DNA from 3 places in the Streptomyces sp. NPDC030862 genome. Region 1 is predicted to be linked to each of the others. Evidence: riboswitches for the same ligand, from Rfam matches in the RefSeq annotation. Region 1 holds a riboswitch; each other region holds the start of a gene.

Region 1 (7,316 bases):
AGTCGGCGTTCGGAAGGCCTTCGACGCTTTGGACTGCTCCGCCGCCGGGCACCCGCCGTTGCTCGTGCTCGTGGACCAACTGGAGCTCGTGTGGCAGGCCGACCCGGACAGCCACGCACTGGTCACCGGGTTGTTAATGGCCGCAAAGCACATCGCGAGGTCTTACAGCAAGGGCGTGCGCTGTGTGCTGTTCATCCGCTCCGATATCTACGACACGCTCAACTTCGCGGACGGAGACAAGTTCCGCAGCGACGAGATTCACATCACCTGGACTCCGGGGGCCTTGAAGGACCTGGCGCTCGCTCGTGCGTCGCTCTCCCTCGGGCGAGATCTGACCCACTCGCAGTTGTGGGGTGACGTCTTCCCCGCCACGGTCGGCGGCGAGCCGACCGCGGACTATCTCATCCACCGTTCCCTGCCCCGCCCGCGCGACGCCATCCAGTTCCTCACCCGCTGCCGTGACGTTGCCTGGGAGCGGGGCCACGGTACAGTCCACGAGTCGGACATATTGGCCGCGACCAAGCGCTTCTCCCAGTGGAAGCTGGAGGACCTCGCTCGGGAGTACAACGTCGGATTCCCCTTCCTGCGCGAGGTGTTCGCGCTCTTCGAGCACGGCGACTACCGGGTCGACCGAGACACCTTCGCAGAACGGTTCGCCGTGATCCGCGCGAACCTCCACGAGACGTACCCTGCCTACACCGATCACCTGAACGCGCAGGCTGTGGTGGAGGCTCTCTTCGCCATCGGATTCCTCGGTGTACGGCGCGGTGAGGGCGTCGCATACGCGGGCTCGACAGCGCTGCCCGTCCAACCGTACGAGGACGAACTGCATGTTCACCCATGCTTCCGATCCGCGCTCCACTGCGAGGAGACCGCCTCAGCGCATCTCGCGGGCATCGGCCCAGCCCTGTCCCCCTCTACGTCCCGCCAGGCGCACACGAGCTTCCTGCGCAGTATCACCGTCACGGACGCGGGATTCACCGTCAACCGCGAGGTACGTCTCCTCGGCGAGGTAGAACTCGCCGCTCAGCGGCTGCTGCGCCATCTTCAACGATCAGGCCTACCTGCACGCGTACGGGAAGAGACGACGCGCGAACTGACGGAAGGCCTTGCGCAAGCCCGCCGACCCGCGCAGGACGACGAAAGCGTTGACACACGCGTGCGCACCACGATTACGCTTCTGGAGTCTCTCGCCGACCGCCTCTCCCGCAACGGCTACGGCCGCGAGCCGGTCACACTGCGCCTGGCCGACGAAGCGCGCTCACTGGAGCGCGTGCTGGGCGGTTCCGCAGGCGGCGGCGACTCCGACTCGTCGGGGTGACCGGTTGAACAAGTGGCGATCACCCGCGCCAAGCGCACCGCAGGGTCTCCCGTAGGAAGGCGCGTCGAAGGGGCGCCCCGCTCAAGTCCGGCGGCAAACGATCCGGCCCATCAACCGGGGGACGCTCAAGGATCCGGACCATCTCCCAAGCTCGTCCCCGACCGACGTCACCGCTCACCCGCGAGGTTCAGATCGCCCCTGCTCGTCTCGGCCCCGCGCTCGGCACTTCGGCGACGGCGCCAGGGGCGCGCGATCGGAACCGACACCGCCCGCCACCACGCCTCCGCCGGCACTTCCCCCGCCGGCTCGAACGGCTCGCCCGGACGCGGGAACGCCGCCGCCTGGCCGGTCTCCTCGGCCGCGTCCCTCGTCCACTCCCCCGGCTCCGCCCACGGGTGCGGCGCCAGGTTGAACGTGCCCCAGTGAATCGGGAGCAGCACGCCCGCCGCGGCCCCGCCCTGGAGGTCCAGGTGGGCGCGGACGCCCTCGGCGGGGGTCATGTGGATGTCGGGCCAGAACTCGCTGTACGCGCCTATCTGGATCATGGTGGCGTCGAACGGGCCGTGCTCGGCGCCGATCTCCCGGAAGCCGGGGAAGTAGCCGGTGTCGCCGCTGTGGTAGACGCGGTGTTCCGGTCCGGCGACCGCCCAGGACGCCCAGAGCGTGTGCTGCCGGTTGCGCAGGCCGCGCCCGCAGAAGTGGCGGGCCGGGGTGGCGGTCAGGCGTACGCCGCCGACCTCCGTCGACTCGTGCCAGTCCAGCTCGCGCAGGCGGGACGCCAGCACGCCCCAGTGCTCCAGGTGGGCGCCGACGCCGAGGGGGACCGCGAAGAGGGTGTCCGTGGCGGCGAGGGCGCGGATGGTCGGCAGGTCCAGGTGGTCGTAGTGGTCGTGGGAGATCACCACCACGTCCACCGGGCCGAGCGCGGCCAGGGGCAGCGGTACCGGGTGCAGCCGCCGGGGCCCGGCGAAGGGGAACGGCGAGCACCGCTCGCCCCACACCGGGTCGAAGAGGACGCGGACGCCGTCGATCTCCGCGAGCACGCTGGAGTGCCCGAGCCACGTCAGGCGCAGCCCGGACGCCGGGGGCCGGGCGAGGTCGGCGACGGTGGTGGGGTGCACGGGGATGGTGCCCGCCGGCGCGCGGCGCCGGCGCCCCTCCTTCTCGAAGTACGTCTTCGCGAACTCGACGGCCGAGCCGGAGGGTCTGTGCCGGGCGCCCACGGGGTTCTGGAACACCCCGTCCGCGAAGTGCGGCGAGCGGCGGATGCGCTCCAGGCGCTCCCCCGCCGGGTCCGCGCCGAAGGCGGCGGGCCACAGCGGGCGCGGCCGGGACCGCGACGGTCGCGTGGGCGTGGCGTCGGAGCCGGTCACGGCACCTCCAGGGCTCGGGCCTCCCATTATGGGCGGGGGGTGTGACAGCCGGGGGTGCGGGTCCGGCTCCCTACAGCGGCAGCAGGTCCGGGCGCTTGGCCGAGACGTGGTCGCCGGAGGATTCGCCGCGCAGGCGGCGGCCGATCCAGGGCACCAGGAACTCGCGGGCCCACTGGATGTCGTCGCGGCGCACTTCGAGGGTGCCGCGCGGCGGCAGGGGCGGCCACGGCTGGTCCGGGTCGGCGGGCACCTCCACGCCCAGGACCTGCCCGGCGCGCAGGGCGACACGGGTGTGGCCCTCGGCGGACAGGTGGAGCCGGTCCGCGTCCCAAGCCCGCCTGTCCTGGACGGTCTTGAGGGACCAGAGGTCCAGCACGGGGCAGCCGTAGCGGTCGGCGACGGCGCGCACATGGCCGTTGTACGTGGCGATCTTGCCGCGCAGATGGCGCAGTACCGGCACGCCGCGGGTGTCGAAGCCGGTCGTCACCAGCACGGTGCCGACCACCGAGGTCAGGTCGGCGACGGCCCGCTCGAAGCGCTCGGCCACGTCGTCGGGGTCGCTGCCCGGCCGGATGATGTCGTTGCCGCCCGCGCAGAAGGTCACCAGGTCCGGGGCGAGCTCCTTCGCCCGCGGGAGCTGCTCCTCGACGATCTGGTCGAGGAGCCGGCCGCGTACGGCGAGGTTCGCGTACCGGAAGTCGTCGGGCTCGGGCAGCCGGTCGGCGAGCAGCACCGCCAGGCGGTCGGCCCAGCCGACGAACGTCCCGTCGGGTCCGGGGTCTCCGACGCCCTCGGTGAAGCTGTCACCGATCGCCACGTACGACCCGAATACGTCACTGTCTCTGAAGGTCGAATCGTCTGCCACGGGAGCACATCCTGCCTCCTTCCATGTGACCTACGCGACCGTAAGGAGGGGTTGACGTAGCGTGAGATACGCCACCGGTCAAGATTCACCCAAGCCGGAATACGCCACCGCCCGGCACCGTGGGGCACGGTGCCGGGCAGGGCGGGATCGGCGGTGTGCCGACGGTGCGTCAGATCGAGACGCCGTGCTGGCGCAGGTACGCCAGCGGGTCGATGTCCGAGCCGTAGCTGGGGCTGGTGCGGATCTCGAAGTGCAGGTGCGGGCCGGTGGAGTTGCCGGTGGAGCCGGAGAGGCCGATCTGCTGGCCGCCGCTCACGCTCTGGCCGGAGGAGACGGAGAGCTGGGAGAGGTGGGCGTACTGCGAGTAGGTGCCGTCGGTGTGCTTGATGACGACCTCGTTGCCGTACGAACCGCTCCAGCCGGCCGAGACGACGGTGCCGGGACCGACGGCCTTGACGCTGGTGCCGGAGGAGGCCGCGAAGTCGACACCGGTGTGGTAGCCGGAGGACCACATGGAGCCGGAGGCGCGGTAGGGGGTGGTGATCGAGGAGTCGACCGGGGCAGTGAAGCCCGAGGCGCTGCTCTTCGGGGCGGACTGCGCCGGGGCGGCCTTGGCCGCCGGGGCCTGGGGCTTGGCCACCGGGGCCTGGGGCTTGGCGGCGGAGCGGGAGGCGCGGGCCTCGCCGCGGTCCTCGTCGGCCTTCGCCTTGGCCGGGGCGGCCTTGGCACCGAGGGTGAGCTCCATGCCCGGCAGGATCAGCGACGGGTCCTCGCCGATGACCTCGCGGTTGTCCTTGTACAGCTTCTGCCAGCCGCCCTTGACGTTCTTGTTGTGGGCGATCTTGGCGAGGTAGTCGCCGGCGACCACGGTGTACGTACGGGGCGCGGGCTTGGCGGCGGCCGGGGCGGTCTGCGCGGCGGCGACGACCTGCTGCGGAGCGGTCGCCGGCGCGGCGCTCTGCTCCGCGGCGTGCGCACCGGTGGCGCCGAGCAGCGGGAGGGCGATGGCCGCGCCACCGGTACCGGCGGCGACGAAACCACGCGTGAGCGTGCTGGACTTGGGACGGCGGTGCTTACCCTTGGCGGGCATGGCGAATTCCTCTCCGGCGCCTGCGAGGTGAGCTGTCGGGTTCGGGCTGGAGATGCCCGGCCGCGTGGTGACGCGACTTAACCCCGAGCCGGTCCCGGAATTCCGGGCTCGGCGGACTTACCTTGGGTCCCCCGCTCCTGCCACACGTGGGTGGGTGCTGAATTCCGGGCCGGCGGCAGGATTCGGCGGTCCGGCCGGATTGCGGTGACCGTAGGACAGCCGGGTCGGCGCGAACAAGCCGCCGCTTTCCCGCGTGCATTCCTTTGCGCCGTACCGCTACGGAATACCGGTCACCCTCCGTGGATTACGGATCATGAATTCCCGCCGGGTGCAGGGGAATTGTGGAAGAAGCCCGGCCACGGACGGTCACTTTTATGACGCTGCTCACGTGCCGGGGCCCATCTCCCTTTCTATCGGGGCACGTTATGCCGAACATCCCAATACGGACAGAAGCGTCATACCTCGACGAGCCGTCGCGGCGGCCGCGGCCACGGCCGCGCGGATGATTGCCCTGGGAACCCAATGTCGTATCGTCGGATCGCGACATCGTCGGCGGCCGGCGCCGACGTCAGACGCGGAGGAGTCCCCGTGACGCAGCAGGTGCCGCAGGCCCCGTCGAGCGAGCCCGATCTGTCCGGTGTGCGCAATTTCCGGGACGTGGGCGGGCTGCCGACGGTGGACGGGCTCCGCGTCCGGCACGGGCGGCTCTATCGCAGCGGGCACCTGGCGCACGCCACCGGTGAGGACGCCGTGTTCCTCGGCTCCCTCGGGCTGCACACGATCTTCGACTTCCGCAACGCCGCCGACCAGAAGCTCGAAGGCCCCGACATCGAGCTCCCCGGCGTCCGGAACGTGAACATCCCGCTCACCGACCCGGCCGACGGCGCCGAGTTCTGGCGGATGGTTCGCGACGGCGACCTCGACCAGCTGCGCTCCATCCTCGCGGACGGCCAGGCGGCGGCGCGGATGTCGGAGTCGTACCGCATGATCATCAAGGAGCGCACGGCGGAGCACAGCCGCGTGCTGCACGCCCTCGCCGAGGACAGCGTCCCGGCGCTGATGCACTGCGCGGCGGGCAAGGACCGGGCGGGGCTGTCGATCGCGGTGACGCTGCTCGCGGTCGGCGTGGAGCGGGAGGCCATCGAGGCGGACTACCTCAAGTCCAACGACCCGCACCGCCGCTACAAGGTGCACCGCAGCGACAGCTCCCCGGCCGGGATGTCGCCCGAGGTGATGGAGCTGCTCAGCCCGCTCTTCGACGCGCGCCTGGAGTACCTGGGGGCGGCCTTCGCGACGATCGAGGAGACCTGGGGCACGACCGAGCGGTACCTCTCCGAGGGCCTGAAGCTGGCGCCCGAGACGCGGGAGCGGCTGCGCGAGCGGCTCGTCGACGCGGGCTGAGCCCCGGGGCCGGGCGGGCCGCCGTCAGCCGGTGCCCAGCGCGAAGAGCAGGTACAGGAACGCCGCGAAGAGGTGGCCCGCCACCAGGTAGGCGAAGAGCCGGATGACGAGCCCGCGCGGGAACTTCACTTCGTAGGACATGGGGTTCTCCCTCTCCGGGGGTTCGTCAGCGGTGGGCGCCGGTGCCGCCGAGGCACAGGTCGGCCGCGGCGCTCCGCAGCAGCGTGTGGACGAAGAGCAGCTCGGCGCCGCGGCGGCCGGCCGCGGCGATGCGGTGCGGGGTCAGCGAGTCGAAATGCGCGCTGTCGCCCGGGTCGAGGACGTGGGCCACGTCCCCGAGCACCAGCCGCACGCGGCCCGTGAGGACGTACAGCCACTCCTCCCCCGGGTGGACGCGTACGAGATCGCCCTGCCCGGCGGCGTACGGCACCTCCACGCGCAGGGCCTGCAGGGCGCGGCCCGCGCCGCCGGCCTGGTGGTACGTCCAGCCGTCCGCCTCCACGGGCTCGGCGCGCCCGGCGCGGACGATCGGGTCGCGCTCGGGCGGCACCTCGCCGAGCAGCTCGGACACCGTCGTACCGTAGACACGGGCGAGGCCGAGGAGCATGGGCAGCGAGGGCTGGCGCCGACCGGTCTCCAGGCGGGAGAGGTGCGCGGGTGACAGCTCCGCGCGCCGGGCCGCGGACTCCAGGGTGAGGCCGCGGCGGCGGCGCAGCTCGCGCAGCCGGGGCGCGACGTCCTGCAGCGGCTCGCTCCGGTCTTCCGGTTCCGGGGACGGAGCCCCGGCAGGGGTGGTCATGCCCCCATTGCGCCAGGAAGGGACCCGAGAGGCAATTTTCTTGCCTCTGAGGCAAAAAGATCAGCGGTTGGCGACCGCCTGCTTCATCAGCGTCTTGCCGAAGTCCCACATCAGGCCGCCGCCCGCGTGGGCCTCGTCCATGACGGCGGTGAAGGCGGCCACGAACCGGTCCACCTCCCGCTCCCCGATGATCAGCGGCGGGATCAGCTTGATCACCTCCAGGCGGTCCCCGGAGACCTGCGTGAGGATCCGGTGGCGCTGGAGCAGCGGGACGACGACCATCTGGGCGAACAGCCCCTTGCGGGCCGCCTGCAGCATGGTCCAGCGGCTGCGCAGACCCAGTGAGGACGGGCGGCCGAACTCCAGGCCGATCATCAGGCCCCGGCCGCGTACGTCGTGCAGCAGCTCGTAGCGGTCCACCAGCGCCGAGAGCCGGGTCTTCAGCTGTTCACCGGTGAGCCGAGCGT
Region 2 (7,316 bases), on a different contig from region 1:
ATGCCCTGGAGCTTCTTCGCCGCCACCAGGTCCTTGATCTTGGCGATCACCTTCTCCGGGCCCACCGTGAACGGCAGCTCCGTCACCACCAGGCCCTTGCGGCGCGCCGTGACGTTCTCCACGGTCGCGGTCGCGCGGATCTTGAAGGTGCCGCGTCCCGTCTCGTACGCGTCCCTGATCCCGGACAGGCCCACGATCCGGCCGCCGGTCGGCAGGTCCGGACCCGGCACGAACCGCATCAGGGTCTCCAGGTCGGCGCCCGGATGCTTGATCAGGTGGCGGGCGGCGGCGATGACCTCGCCCAGGTTGTGCGGCGGCATGTTGGTCGCCATGCCGACCGCGATCCCGGACGCGCCGTTGACCAGCAGGTTGGGGAAGGCCGCGGGCAGCGCGACCGGTTCGCGCTCCTGGCCGTCGTAGTTGGGTGTGAAGTCGACGGTGTCCTCGTCGATGGACTCCGTCATCAGCGACGTCGCGTCGGCCATCCGGCATTCGGTGTACCGCATGGCGGCCGGCGGGTCGTCGTTGCCCAGCGAGCCGAAGTTGCCGTGGCCGTCGACCAGCGGCAGGCGCATCGAGAACGGCTGCGCCATGCGCACCAGCGCGTCGTAGATCGACGCGTCACCGTGCGGGTGCAGCTTGCCCATCACCTCGCCGACGACCCGGGCGCACTTGACGAACCCGCGCTCCGGCCGCAGGCCCATCTCGTTCATCTGGTACACGATCCGGCGGTGCACCGGCTTCATGCCGTCGCGGGCGTCGGGGAGGGCCCGGGAGTAGATCACCGAGTACGCGTACTCGAGGAAGGAGCCCTGCATTTCGTCGACGACGTCGATGTCGAGGATCCGCTCCTCGTAGTCGTCGGGCTGCGCGGTCTTCGTGCTGCGGCGGGCCATCGCGGCTGCGCTCCTTCACCAGGCAAAGGCTGATCTGTCGCCGACCATTGTGGACCGTCCCACTGACAACCCCGACCGCGACCCGGAAGAGGGACGATCGGGCGGGACGGGAACTTCCGCGACCGTCGGTGCGCTTGCATACAGTGGCAGGACTTTCACGGCACGACATTCACATCGCGATCGAAGGGACGTACATGCCCATGGGTCACACGGCCACAGCCCAGGCCGGCTCCGGCGGACTGACAGCGACCGAGCACCGGCTGGCCAACGGCCTGCGCGTGGTGCTGTCCGAGGACCACCTGACCCCGGTCGCCGCGGTATGCCTCTGGTACGACGTCGGCTCGCGCCACGAGGTCAAGGGCCGCACCGGCCTCGCCCACCTCTTCGAGCACCTGATGTTCCAGGGCTCCGCGCAGGTCAAGGGCAACGGCCACTTCGAGCTCGTCCAGGGCGCCGGCGGCTCCCTCAACGGCACCACGAGCTTCGAGCGGACCAACTACTTCGAGACGATGCCCACCCACCAGCTGGAGCTGGCCCTGTGGCTCGAGGCCGACCGGATGGGCTCGCTGCTCACCGCGCTCGACGACGAGTCCATGGAGAACCAGCGGGACGTCGTCAAGAACGAGCGCCGCCAGCGGTACGACAACGTCCCGTACGGCACCGCCTTCGAGCGGCTCACCGCCCTCGCCTTCCCGCAGGGCCACCCCTACCACCACACGCCGATCGGCTCCATGGCGGACCTCGACGCCGCCACCCTGGAGGACGCGCGGAACTTCTTCCGTACGTACTACGCGCCGAACAACGCCGTGCTGTCCGTCGTCGGCGACATCGACCCCGAGCAGACGCTCGCGTGGATCGAGAAGTACTTCGGCTCCATCCCGGCCCACGACGGCAAGCAGCCGCCGCGTGACGGCACGCTCCCCGACGTCATCGGCGAGCAGCTGCGCGAGGTCATCGTGGAGGACGTCCCGGCCCGCGCGCTGATGGCCGCCTACCGCCTGCCGCACGACGGCACGCGCGAGTGCGACGCCGCCGACCTGGCGCTGACCGTCCTCGGCGGCGGCGAGTCGTCCCGCCTCCACAACCGCCTGGTGCGTCGCGACCGTACGGCCGTGACCGCCGGCTTCGGCCTGCTGCGCCTCGCCGGGGCCCCCTCCATGGGCTGGCTGGACGTGAAGACGTCCGGCGGCGTCGAGGTGCCGGACATCGAGGCCGCGGTCGACGAGGAGCTGGCCCGGTTCGCCGCCGAGGGCCCGACGCCCGAGGAGATGGAGCGGGCCCAGGCCCAGCTGGAGCGCGAATGGCTGGACCGGCTCGGCACGGTCGCCGGCCGCGCGGACGAGCTGTGCCGGTTCGCCGTGCTGTTCGGCGACCCGCAGCTCGCGCTCACCGCCGTCCAGCGCGTCCTGGACGTCACCGCCGAGGAGGTGCAGGCCGTGGCCCAGGCCCGGTTGCGCCCGGACAACAGGGCCGTACTGGTCTACGAGCCCGTCAACGGTGATCAGGGCGAGGCCGCCGACAGCGACACCGACCAGAGCGACGCCGACCGCAGCGAGGAAGAAGAGGGGGCCGACCAGTGAGCGACGCCGCTGTGTCCCTGACGTCCATGAAGTTCCACCCGCAGCCCGAGCCCGGCACCGCCAGGCCCTGGGCCTTCCCCGCCCCCGAGCGCGGCACCCTGCCCAACGGCCTGACCGTGCTGCGCTGTCACCGCCCCGGCCAGCAGGTCGTGGCCGTCGAGATCTCCCTCGTCGCGCCCCTGGAGGCCGAGCCCGAGGGCCTGGACGGTGTCGCCACGATCATGGCCCGGGCGCTGTCCGAGGGCACCGACAAGTACTCGGCGGAGGAGTTCGCCGCCGAGCTGGAGCGCTGCGGCGCCACGCTCGACGCACACGCCGACCACCCCGGCGTACGCGTCTCCCTGGAGGTCCCGGTCTCCCGGCTGGCCAAGGCTCTCGGCCTGGTCGCCGACGCCCTGCGCGCGCCCGCCTTCGCCGACAGCGAGGTCGAGCGCCTGGTGCGCAACCGGCTCGACGAGATCCCGCACGAGATCGCCAACCCGGCGCGCCGCGCCGCCATGCAGCTCTCCAAGGAGCTGTTCCCGGCCGACTCCCGGATGTCCCGCCCCCGCCAGGGCACCCTGGAGACGGTGGAGCGCATCGACTCCGCGGCCGTACGGGCCTTCTACGAGGCCCATGTCCGGCCCGCCACGGCCACCGCGATCGTCGTCGGCGACCTCACGGACGTCGACCTCGACGCGGTGCTCGCCGACACCCTCGGCGCCTGGACCGGTGACACCGCCGAGCCCCGCCCCGTCCCGCCCGTCACGGCCGACGACACGGGCCGCGTCGTCATCGTCGACCGCCCCGGCGCCGTGCAGACGCAGCTGCTGATCGGCCGCATCGGCTCCGACCGGCACGACCGCGTGTGGCCGGCACAGGTGCTCGGCACCTACTGCCTGGGCGGCACCCTGACCTCGCGCCTGGACCGCGTCCTGCGTGAGGAGAAGGGCTACACCTACGGCGTACGGGCCTTCGGCCAGGTGCTCCGCTCCGGTCCCGAGGGCAACGGCGCCTCGATGCTCGCCATCAGCGGCTCCGTCGACACCCCCAACACCGGCCCGGCGCTCGACGACCTGTGGAAGGTGCTGCGCACCCTCGCCGCCGAGGGCCTGACCGACGCCGAGCGGGACGTCGCCGTGCAGAACCTCGTGGGCGTCGCCCCGCTCAAGTACGAGACGGCGGCCTCGGTCGCGGGCACCCTCGCCGACCAGGTCGAGCAGCACCTCCCGGACGACTTCCAGGCGCGGTTGTACGCGCGCCTGGCCGAGACCGGGACGGTGGAGGCCACGGCCGCGGTCGTCAGCGCCTTCCCGGTGGACCGTCTCGTCACGGTGCTCGTCGGCGATGCCGCGCAGATCAAGGAGCCGGTCGAGGCGCTCGGTATCGGTGAAGTCAGCGTCGTCAGCGGCTGATTGACGGCGGGTCGGCCGCGCGTCACCTCCGGAACCCCGGCATCCGCACGGATGCCGGGGTTCCGCTGTCTGCACCCCGGCCCGCCACATGTCCGTTTTGTTGCGGAGGTTACGTGTCTGCCCTGTGGCGTGCGCTACAAAAAACCGTGTCCGTTTGGTGATTGAAAGATCAGCCGCTTAGCGTCTGATGCGCTGTCCGCCCGCCGTACCCGCCGCATCCGCGGCACCGGGCAGCCATCGCCGAATCCCCATCGGGCGCGAGCCCGGGGAGCCGGGGACCCACACGAAGTCCCTGGGGTGAATCGGACGCCTTCGCATCCGTGCGGAGGGGCCCGTAGGAGACCTTCCTGCTCCGAACCCGTCAGCTAACCCGGTAGGCGAGAAGGAAGGAAAGGATCAGCCACCGAATGGCGTTCACCCGTGCCACCGGGAAGCACCGTGCCCCGAGCCGCCTGAGCCGTAAGAGCGCACACGTCGCCGGCGTGGCGGCCATCGCCACCACCGGCGTCATCGGAACCCTCGCTTCCCCGGCGCTCGCCGCCGACGCGGACGTCCGCGCACTGGAGGACACCGGCCTCAACCAGGCGGTCATCACCGACACGCTCGCCGAGAGCGTGGACGCCCAGGCCGAGGCGCAGGAGCGCGAGGCCGAGGAGGCCGCCGCCCGCGCCGCCGCCCAGGCCGAGGCCGAAGCCGAGGCCAAGCGCAAGGCCGAGGCCCGCGTCAAGGCCGCCCGCGAGGCGGAGGAGCGCGCCGCCCGCGAGGCCGAGCGCAAGCGCCTGAACTCCTTCACGCTCCCGGTCGCCGGTTCGTACGTCAGCACCGGCTACCAGACCGGCGGCGCCATGTGGTCCTCCGGCAGCCACACCGGCGTCGACTTCCACGCCGCCTCCGGCTCCACGGTCGTCGCCGTGGGCCTGGGCACCGTCGTCGAGGCGGGCTGGGGCGGCGCGTACGGCAACAACGTGGTGATCCGGATGGCGGACGGCACGTACACCCAGTACGGCCACCTCTCCTCCGTCAGCGTCTCGGTCGGCGAGCGGGTCATGCCCGGCCAGCAGATCGGCCTCTCGGGCTCCACCGGCAACTCCTCCGGTCCGCACCTCCACTTCGAGGCCCGCACGAGCGCCGAGTACGGCTCCGACATCGACCCGGTCGCGTACCTGCGCTCGCACGGCGTCAACGTCTGACCCGCACATTCCGCGAAGAAGGCCCCGGCTCCCCATCCGAGCCGGGGCCTTCTTCGTGCGGCCATTGGCCAAAAGATATCCATGGATTTCGACCCGGCGTCGGAAATTCAGTCCCGTTGTCATAGAGTCACTGAACACTCGTCACATCGGTCGGACGCACGCTGTTTCGCGCGCATTACGTCGGAGGTTCGGTATGCGCATTCCCGCGCACTCGGTATGCACGGCGATTCGCGACGACATCGTCTCCGGCGTCTTCCCGCGCGGCGGCCGCCTCACCGAGGAGCAGCTGGCGCGCCGCTACGGCGTCTCGCGCGTCCCGGTCCGCGAGGCCCTGCGGACGCTGGAGTCCGAGGGCTTCGTCACCACCCGCCGCCACGCCGGGGCGTGCGTCGCCGAGCCCACCGAGCAGGAGGCGGCCGACCTGCTGGAGGTCCGGGCGCTGCTGGAGCCGCTCGGTGCGGCGCGCGCGGCCCAGCGGCGTACCGAGGCGCACCTCAAGGTGTTGCGGGGCCTGGTCAGGCTGGGCCAGGAGCGGGCGCGCCAGGGCCAGGGGGAGGACCTGCGGGCGCTCGGCGGCTGGTTCCACGAGACGCTCGCCCAGGCCTCCGGCAGTCCGGGCCTGACCGCCCTGCTGACCCAGCTGCGCCACAAGATCGCCTGGATGTACGCGGTCGAGCAGCCGGCCTCGCCCGTGGAGGCGTGGGCGGAGCACGGCGCGATCGTCGACGCGGTGGCGCGCGGTGACGCGGAACGGGCCCGGGCGCTCACCGCCCTGCACACCGAGCGCTCGCTCGGCGCGCACCGGCTGCGCGTGAGGACTCCGCAACATCGCGTCAACACGGCGAGCGCCCGAATTTAACAGCGAGGCCGTATACAGAAAGATTCACCGAAACGAAAAGCGGAGCCGTATCACCCGGGAATTCGGGGGCGATACGACTCCGCTGCAATATCAGGCAGGCGCCGGAGATATCCGAGACGGATCAGACGGTCTCGGGAAGCTCTTCGAGCCCTTCGGCGACCAGCTTCGCCAGGCGGTCCAGAGCGGCGTCCGCGCCCTCCGCGTCCGACGCGAGCACGATCTCCTCGCCGCCCTGCGCACCCAGGCCGAGGACCGCGAGCATCGACGCGGCGTTCACCGGGTTGCCGTCGGCCTTGGCGATCGTCACGGGGACGCCGGCGGCCGTGGCGGCACGGACGAAGATGGAGGCGGGGCGGGCGTGCAGGCCCTCGGCCCAGCCGACGTTGACGCGGCGCTCAGCCATGGTGTTGCCCTTCGAGTTCAGGGGGTTGTCTAGACCACTCTCTCATGTTCTCCGGTGTGCACGCGAACCTGATCAATGTGCCCTGTCCACAGCACCTCCGCGACCGGTGCCCCGCACCGTAACCTGGGCCCATGCGGACCCCGTCGGATCAGCCGGAACATGCGTACCCCGACCACTGGGAAGCCGATGTCGTGCTGCGCGACGGCGGTACCGCGCGGATCAGGCCCATCACCCCGGACGACGCCGAACGCCTGGTCAGCTTCTACGAGCAGGTCTCCGACGAGTCGAAGTACTACCGGTTTTTCGCACCCTACCCCCGCCTCTCCGCCAAGGACGTGCACCGTTTCACGCACCACGACTACGTGGACCGGGTGGGCCTCGCCGCGACCGTCGGAGGCGAGTTCATCGCGACCGTCCGCTACGACCGGATCGACGAGCGCGGCCTGCCCGCCGGCGCCCCCGCGGACGAGGCCGAGGTCGCCTTCCTCGTCCAGGACGCCCACCAGGGGAGGGGCGTGGCCTCCGCGCTCCTCGAACACATCGCGGCGGTGGCGCGGGAACGGGACATCCGGCGGTTCGCGGCGGAGGTGCTGCCCGCCAACACCAAGATGATCAAGGTCTTCACGGACGCCGGGTACACCCAGAAGCGCAGCTTCGAGGACGGCGCCGTCCGCCTCCACCTCGACCTGGAGCCCACCGACCGCTCCCTCGCCGTCCAGCGCGCCCGCGAGCAGCGCGCCGAGGCCCGCTCCGTGCAGCGCCTGCTCGCCCCCGGCTCCCTCGCCGTCGTCGGCGCGGGCCGCGCGCCCGGCGGCGTCGGCCGCACGGTTCTGCGCAATCTCCTCGACGCCGGGTACACCGGCCGTACGTACGCCGTGAACCGCGCCCTGCCCGAGGGCGAGTCCGTCATGGACGGGGTCCCCGCCTTCCGTTCGGTCGCCGACATCGCCGAGCCCGTGGACCTCGCCGTGCTCGCCGTCCCCGCCGAGCGCGT
Region 3 (7,316 bases), on a different contig from region 1:
CCGATCAGGCGGGATCAGCGAGAACCCCTACGCGCCGTCACCGATCCCGGCGATGAGTTCCTCCGACTCCTCGGGCGTCAGGGCGTGCGCCTGCATGGTGCGGAACGCGGCGCTGTACGCCTCGAGGTCTTCCGTGCGTTCGAGATAGAGGCTACTCGTCAAGTGGTCGAGAACCACCACATCCAGATCAGACATGTTCGCGAAGGAGAAAATAATGAAAGGTCCGGAGAGGCCGACGTAACCGCCGACCGCGAACGGCAGCACCTGGAGCCGCACATGGGGAAGGTCCGCCAGCTCCCGCAAACGCCGCAGCTGCGCCCGCATCACCCCCGGGCCGCCCACCTCCCGCCGCAGCACCGCCTCGTCCAGTACCGCCTCCAGGCGCAGCGGCGGATCGCCGAACAGCACCTCCTGGCGGGCGAGCCGCACCTCCACCAGCGAGTCGACCGCCGTCACCGGCAGCCCGTCCAGCGCCGCGCGCGTCACCGCCCGCGCGTAGTCGGCCGTCTGCAGCAGGCCTGGCACCACCGAGGTCTCGAGTGTGCGCGCCGCGCACGCCTGCGACTCCAGGCTGATGAAGTCCTGGTACTGCGGCGGCAGCACGCCCCGGTACGCGTGCCACCACCCCGTGCCGCCGCCGTCCGCGGCCGCGCCGGAGAGGGCCTCCAGCAGCGCGCGCTGGCGCGGTTCGCGTACGCCGTAGGCGTCGAGCAGCCGTGACACGTCCTCGCCGGTCACCCCGCTGGCACCCGTCTCGATCCGGCTCACCTTCGACTGGTGCCAGCCGACGAGCCGGGCCGCGTCCCGGCTGGTGAGCCCGGCTCTCAGGCGCAGCCGCCGCAACTCCTCGCCGAGCTTGCGGCGCCGCACCGCCGGACCGTGCCGCGTGCCCCGCACGACAGCCCCACCTCCCGCCCTCCGGAACGCTGGACCAACCCGCCAGTCTGCCCGCGGGAACCGCTCTCGCGTAGCAGGGTTCACCGCTTCGAGCGACAGATATATGCATATCTTGGGGGATCGGCCCCACCCGGGGCGACATAAGTGGCACTCTGGCGCGAAGCGCAATCCGAGGCCGTCCTCGCACAACATCCGCTCCCTGTCGGAGTCCGGCCCCGGTGGGAAAGGGACAGCGTCGCCATGGCAGACCACCAGGAAGCATCCGTCACTCTGCCGAGCGATCCAGCCTCGGTCTCCGCAGCCCGCAGATACGTGGCGGACGTTCTTACCGAATGGGGCCTGCCGGCCGAGTCCGACACGGCGGACGCGGTACGGCTGATCGTCTCCGAGCTCACCACCAACGCCGTTCAGCACACCTTCGGGCAGTCGCCGACCTTCACGGTGGACATCCGGCTGGAACGGGACGAGCAGCTGCGCATCGGTGTCACCGACAGCCACCCGCGCTGGCCGCAGCGCCTGCCCGCGGCCGTCCAGCAGGACAACGGCCGCGGCATGGTCATCATCCGCTGGCTCACCGCCGAACGCGGTGGCCGCCTGACGGTCACTCCGACCGGCGAGGGCGGCAAGACGGTGTGGATCGTCCTGCCCTGGCCCGTCCCCGTCCGGGGCTGAGCGCACGCCCGGTACGGCGGCGGCCCCGTACCGCCCGGTCGTGCGGTACGGGGCGTACGAGCCCTCGTGTCAGCGCACGCGCCCGTAGTAGACCGACTTCGACCAGATGCGGTCGAGCTTGACCACCGAACCCGACTTCGGTGAGTGCCAGATCTTGTTGTCACCGGCGTACAGGCCCACGTGGTAGACGCGTCCACCGGAGTGGAAGAAGACCAGGTCACCCTTCTGCCGCTGCGACGTGGAGATGTGGCGGGTCTTGTTGTACTGCTGCTGCGCGGTGCGCGGCAGTGTCTTGCCGGCCTTCTTGTACGAGTAGAGCGTGAGGCCGGAGCAGTCGAACCGGGACGGGCCCGCTGCCCCGTATGCGTACGGGGAGCCCTTCTTCGACGCGGCGACGTTCAGCGCCTTCGAGGCGTGCGTCGCGGCGGCGGCCTCGGCCTGGGGGACGGCGCCCGGCGCCAGCATGGTGCCGCCGACGGCGGCGAGCGTCAGTGCCGAGACGGCACCGGCTCGGGACAGCAGAGACGGGACATGAATCTGCGCGGTCATAGCGCAACCCTTCGTCAGCCGCCTGTGAAGGATGACCTGTCGGGTTCGGGCTGGCGAAGTTGCCCGGCCGCTGACGCGGCTTCACCCCAAGGGGCGGCCATGGTGCGCTCGCCCCGGACTGCTTGGGTCCTCCACTCCTGCCGATCCACTCCTGTCGACCAGTCGTCCGGACGGCGGCAGGACTCGGCGTCCGCCCGGACCGCCCCGCCGCGGTGGCGGGGGCTTGTCGTCGAAGGGATCTTGACCCATGACAGGGCGAAATTCCGAGCCGAAACGGAGTTATGTGAGGCTCCTCACGACTGATCCATTCGAGTGGACAGAGGCGTTTTGGCGCGACGCGACGGCCGATTGATGATCCGTGGACCAGCGGCGGAAGGTGATGTTCCGCCAGATGCGTACACCATGGGCGCAACTCGTACAGTGCGTAATTCCCTCGTTTGCGTACGCCGAACGAGGGTGGCTCGTCGGCCCTTCTGCGCCCATCCGTGCTACGCGGAAATCCCTCATCAGGCGGGCTCCTGAGGGGTCGTCACCCGCGCAGCCCGACATTCGCCATCGAGAACACGCGGCGCACGCGCCAGCGTCCGGGTGTGCACCTCGCCCTCTCGTGCTCATGCGTCGGGATCGGTGCCTCCCGCGGTGCGGCCGTGCGCCCGGCGAGCGCCCGGTTGATCCGCTCCGGGGGTGGGGAAGCGTGCCGGATCGTTTCGTCGTCCTCGTGCGGGTGACCGGGCGCGTACCCGGGGTGTGGGGGTGGGTAGCCAGGGGCCGACTCGAGCCAACCGGCGAGTCAGACCCCGTCACCCCGCCACAGGGAGGGAATCCGTATGCGTCGCATCGCGGCCGTCGTCCTCGGAACCATCGCACTCCTCGGATCCACCGTCACCACCGCCTCGGCGGTGGCGGTGCCGGACCCCACCGCCGTCGTCGACTGCGTCACCACCAGCGCGACCGACCTGACCACCGTCGTCGACCCCGCCTCGCTCGCCCTGCCCTCGGAGGTCCCGGGCGCGAGCTGCCTGGCCGTCTGAGGCGGGCACCGCGGCTTGCCGGGCGGCACGGGCGCACCCGTACCGCCCGGCGAGCGGCCGCGCCTCGTATACGACCCGTGCTGCGGGCCCGGTGGGCGGCCGCTCATGTCCCATGGCCAGGCAAAGCCGTAGTTAACGTGCCGGAAAAACTTCTGCCCGAGATTGAAATATCTCTCCCTCACAATGTTTCCGCAGGTCAACAGAGTGTTGAAGCCGGATAGGGTCCCGCTGCCGCCCGGGGTCGTGCCGGGCGGGAACATGTGAGGTGAAACGTGCAACTGAGCCCGCACGAGCAGGAGCGCCTGCTCATCCATGTCGCTGCCGACGTGGCGGAGAAGCGCAGGGCACGCGGGGTGAGGCTCAACCACCCCGAGGCCGTCGCCCTCATCACCGCGCACATCCTGGAGGGGGCCAGGGACGGCCGGACCGTCGCCGAGCTCATGGCGTCCGGGCGCAAGGTGCTCAGCCGGGACGACGTCATGGAGGGCATCCCCGAGATGATCCACGACGTCCAGGTCGAGGCGACCTTCCCCGACGGCACCAAGCTCGTCACCGTCCACGAGCCGATCGTCTGACGGGGCCCGCCACCGATGATCCCCGGAGAGATCCTCTACGCCGACGAGCCCGTGCCCCTCAACGAAGGCCGCCCCGTCACCCGCCTCACCGTGCTCAACGCCGCCGACCGCCCCGTGCAGGTCGGCTCCCACTACCACTTCGCCGAGGTCAACCCGGGCCTCGCGTTCGACCGCCCCGCCGCCCGCGGCCTGCGGCTCAACATCGCCGCCGGCACCGCCGTGCGCTTCGAGCCCGGCATCCCCGTCGACGTGGAACTCGTCCCGCTCGCCGGCCTGCGCGTCGTCCCCGGCCTGCGCGGACAGACCGGAGGTGCCCTCGATGGCTGAGCTCGCCCGCCCCCAGTACGCCGACCTCTTCGGCCCCACGACCGGCGACCGGATCCGACTCGCCGACACCGACCTGCTCGTCGAGATCGAGGAGGACCGCTCCGGCGGCCCCGGCCGCTCCGGCGACGAGGCGGTCTTCGGCGGCGGCAAGGTCATCCGCGAGTCCATGGGCCAGGCCCGCACCACCCGCGCCGAAGGCGCCCCGGACACCGTCATCACCGGCGCCGTCGTCCTCGACCACTGGGGCGTCGTCAAGGCGGACGTCGGCATCCGCGACGGCCGCATCACCGGCATCGGCAAGGCCGGCAACCCCGACACCATGGACGGCGTCCACCCGGACCTCGTCATCGGCCCCGAGACCGAGATCATCGCCGGCAACGGCAAGATCCTCACCGCGGGCGCCGTCGACGCGCACATCCACTTCATCTCGCCGACCGTCGTCGAACAGGCGCTCACCTCCGGCATCACCACCCTCGTCGGCGGCGGCACCGGCCCCGCCGAGGGCAGCAAGGCCACCACCGTCACCCCCGGTCCCTGGCACCTCGCCCGGATGTTCGAGGCGCTGGAGACGTACCCCGTCAACATCGGCCTGCTCGGCAAGGGCAACACGATGTCGCGCGAGGCGATGCACTCCCAGCTGCGCGGCGGCGCCCTCGGGTTCAAGATCCACGAGGACTGGGGGGCGACCCCGGCCGTCATCGACGCCTGCCTCCGCGTCTGCGACGAGACCGGCGCCCAACTGGCCATCCACACCGACACGCTCAACGAAGCCGGATTCGTCGGCGACACCCTCGCCGCCATCGCGGGCCGCACCATCCACGCGTACCACACCGAGGGCGCGGGCGGCGGTCACGCCCCCGACATCATCACCGTGGTCTCCGAGCCGTACGTCCTGCCCAGCTCCACCAACCCGACCCGCCCCCACACCGTCAACACGCTCGACGAACACCTCGACATGCTGATGGTCTGCCACCACCTCAACCCGGCCGTCCCCGAGGACCTGGCGTTCGCCGAGTCCCGCATCCGGCCCTCGACCATCGCGGCCGAGGACATCCTGCACGACATGGGCGCCATCTCGATCATCTCCTCCGACTCCCAGGCGATGGGCCGCGTCGGCGAGGTGATCCTGCGGACCTGGCAGACCGCGCACGTGATGAAGCGCCGCCGCGGCGCCCTGCCCGGCGACGGCCGCGCCGACAACCACCGCGTACGCCGCTACGTCGCCAAGTACACGATCAACCCGGCCGTCGCGCAGGGCCTCGACCACCAGATCGGCTCCGTCGAGACCGGCAAGCTGGCCGACCTGGTGCTCTGGGACCCGGCGTTCTTCGGCGTGAAGCCGCAGACCGTCATCAAGGGCGGGCAGATCGCGTACGCGCAGATGGGCGACGCCAACGCGTCCATCCCCACGCCCCAGCCGGTCATGCCCCGCCCCATGTTCGGCGCACTGGGCCGGGCCGCGGCGGCGGGCTCGTACAACTTCGTCACGCAGAGCGCCCTCGACGACGGCCTGCCCGAACGGCTCGGACTGCACAAGGGGTTCACGGCGATCGAGAGCACCCGGGGCGTCACCAAGGCCGACATGCGGGAGAACGACGCCCTGCCGCGCGTCGAGGTCGACGCCGACACCTTCACGGTGACGATCGACGGCGACCCGGTCGACCCGGCGCCCGCCGCCGAACTGCCCATGGCCCAGCGTTACTTCCTCTTCTGAGGTCGCCGCCGATGTCCCGCGCTGCTCTGCTCGTCCTCGCCGACGGCCGGTTCCCCGCCGGTGGCCACGCCCACTCCGGCGGCGCCGAACCGGCCGTCAAGGCGGGGCGCCTCCGCGACGCCCGCGACCTGGAGGCCTTCTGCCGCGGCCGCCTGCACACCACGGGCCTCACCTCCGCCGGTGTGGCCGCCGCGGCCGCCCTCGGCCTCGACCCCGCCGCCCTGGACGAGGCCGCCGACGCCCGCACCCCCTCGCCCGCGCTGCGCGCCACCGCCCGCAAGCTCGGCCGCCAGATGCTGCGGGCCGCCCGCGCCACCTGGCCGGGACCCGAACTCGACGCGCTCGCCCGTGCGTTCCCGCGCGGCGTGCACCAGCCGGTCGTGCTGGGGCTCGCCGCGCGGGCGGCCGGGCTCGGGCCCGAGGACGCGGCGCACTGCGTCGCGTACGAGACGGTCAGCGGCCCCGCCACGGCCGCCGTCCGCCTGCTGAGCCTCGACCCCTTCCACGCCACCGCCGTGCTGGCCCGCCTCGCCCCCGCCATGGACGAGGTGGCCGCCCGGGCCGCGGACGCCGCCCGGCAGGGCATCGACGCGCTGCCCGCCGCCTCCGCACCGCTGCTCGACATCACCGCCGAACAGCACGCCGCCTGGCCCGTACGCCTCTTCGCCTCGTAAACACAAGGAGCTCCCCGTGCACCTCGACCACACCCACGACGGCCCCGCCGCCGTCAGCGCCGACGCCCACCGCCCCGACGGCACCCGCCGCGCCCTGCGCATCGGCCTCGGCGGCCCCGTCGGCTCCGGCAAGACCGCCACCGTCGCCGCACTCTGCCGCGAACTGCGCGACCAGCTGTCCATCGCGGTCGTCACCAACGACATCTACACCCGCGAGGACGCCGAGTTCCTGCTGCGCAACGCCGTCCTGCCGCCCGAGCGCATCCAGGCCGTGGAGACCGGCGCCTGCCCGCACACCGCGATCCGCGACGACATCTCCGCCAACCTCGAAGCCGTCGAGGACCTCGAAGACACGGTCGGCCCGCTCGACCTGATCCTCGTCGAGTCCGGCGGCGACAACCTCACCGCCACCTTCTCCAAAGGCCTCGTCGACGCCCAGATCTTCGTCATCGACGTCGCCGGCGGCGACGACATCCCCCGCAAGGGCGGCCCCGGCGTCTCCACCGCCGACCTGCTCGTCATCAACAAGACCGACCTCGCCCCGTACGTCGGCTCCGACCTGGAGCGGATGGCCCGCGACGCCAAGGAGCAACGCGGCGACCTCCCCGTCGCCTTCACCTCGCTCACCGGCGAGCAGGGCGTCGCGCCCGTCGCCGCCTGGGTGCGCGAGCGGCTCGCGGCCTGGACCGCATGAGCCTCCACGCCACCCCTCGGGCCGTCGCCACCCCTCGCGTCGTCGCCACCGCCCGGATCGTCGCCACCCCCGCCGGGCTGCCGGTCCTCCAGAGCGACGGGCCGCTCGCCCTGCGCCGCACCCGGGCCGCCGGCCCGTACCACCGGGTGACCGTCGTCGGCGCGATGACCGCCCCGCTGGGCG

Evidence for each region. A riboswitch is a leader RNA that binds a small molecule or an ion and turns the genes downstream of it on or off. The one in region 1 is predicted to bind cyclic di-AMP.
Region 2: another riboswitch for cyclic di-AMP. It lies ahead of ACZ42X_RS29245 (M23 family metallopeptidase); the one in region 1 lies ahead of ACZ42X_RS02530 (M23 family metallopeptidase).
Region 3: another riboswitch for cyclic di-AMP. It lies ahead of ACZ42X_RS19800 (C40 family peptidase); the one in region 1 lies ahead of ACZ42X_RS02530 (M23 family metallopeptidase).

The regions. Positions count from the first base shown of each region.
Region 1 covers NZ_JBVIEN010000001.1:546,374-553,689, forward strand. Annotated here, with positions in the region: gene ACZ42X_RS02515 (P-loop ATPase, Sll1717 family) at 1-1,321, shown strand, start outside; gene ACZ42X_RS02520 (MBL fold metallo-hydrolase) at 1,489-2,694, opposite strand; gene ACZ42X_RS02525 (SGNH/GDSL hydrolase family protein) at 2,765-3,559, opposite strand; gene ACZ42X_RS02530 (M23 family metallopeptidase) at 3,729-4,649, opposite strand; cyclic di-AMP (ydaO/yuaA leader) riboswitch at 4,654-4,812, opposite strand; gene ACZ42X_RS02535 (tyrosine-protein phosphatase) at 5,238-6,050, shown strand; gene ACZ42X_RS02540 (DUF6126 family protein) at 6,075-6,191, opposite strand; gene ACZ42X_RS02545 (helix-turn-helix domain-containing protein) at 6,217-6,849, opposite strand; gene ACZ42X_RS02550 (aspartate aminotransferase family protein) at 6,910-7,316, opposite strand, start outside.
Region 2 covers NZ_JBVIEN010000012.1:107,375-114,690, forward strand. Annotated here, with positions in the region: gene ACZ42X_RS29230 (DNA gyrase/topoisomerase IV subunit A) at 1-896, opposite strand, end outside; gene ACZ42X_RS29235 (M16 family metallopeptidase) at 1,091-2,476, shown strand; gene ACZ42X_RS29240 (M16 family metallopeptidase) at 2,503-3,870, shown strand; cyclic di-AMP (ydaO/yuaA leader) riboswitch at 4,099-4,264, shown strand; gene ACZ42X_RS29245 (M23 family metallopeptidase) at 4,278-5,060, shown strand; gene ACZ42X_RS29250 (GntR family transcriptional regulator) at 5,254-5,919, shown strand; gene ACZ42X_RS29255 (HPr family phosphocarrier protein) at 6,041-6,322, opposite strand; gene ACZ42X_RS29260 (bifunctional acetate--CoA ligase family protein/GNAT family N-acetyltransferase) at 6,454-7,316, shown strand, end outside.
Region 3 covers NZ_JBVIEN010000007.1:76,658-83,973, forward strand. Annotated here, with positions in the region: gene ACZ42X_RS19790 (helix-turn-helix domain-containing protein) at 28-897, opposite strand; gene ACZ42X_RS19795 (ATP-binding protein) at 1,138-1,569, shown strand; gene ACZ42X_RS19800 (C40 family peptidase) at 1,639-2,118, opposite strand; cyclic di-AMP (ydaO/yuaA leader) riboswitch at 2,123-2,285, opposite strand; gene ACZ42X_RS19805 (hypothetical protein) at 2,946-3,149, shown strand; gene ACZ42X_RS19810 (urease subunit gamma) at 3,422-3,724, shown strand; gene ACZ42X_RS19815 (urease subunit beta) at 3,740-4,051, shown strand; gene ACZ42X_RS19820 (urease subunit alpha) at 4,044-5,765, shown strand; gene ACZ42X_RS19825 (urease accessory protein UreF) at 5,777-6,439, shown strand; gene ureG (urease accessory protein UreG) at 6,456-7,133, shown strand; gene ACZ42X_RS19835 (urease accessory protein UreD) at 7,130-7,316, shown strand, end outside.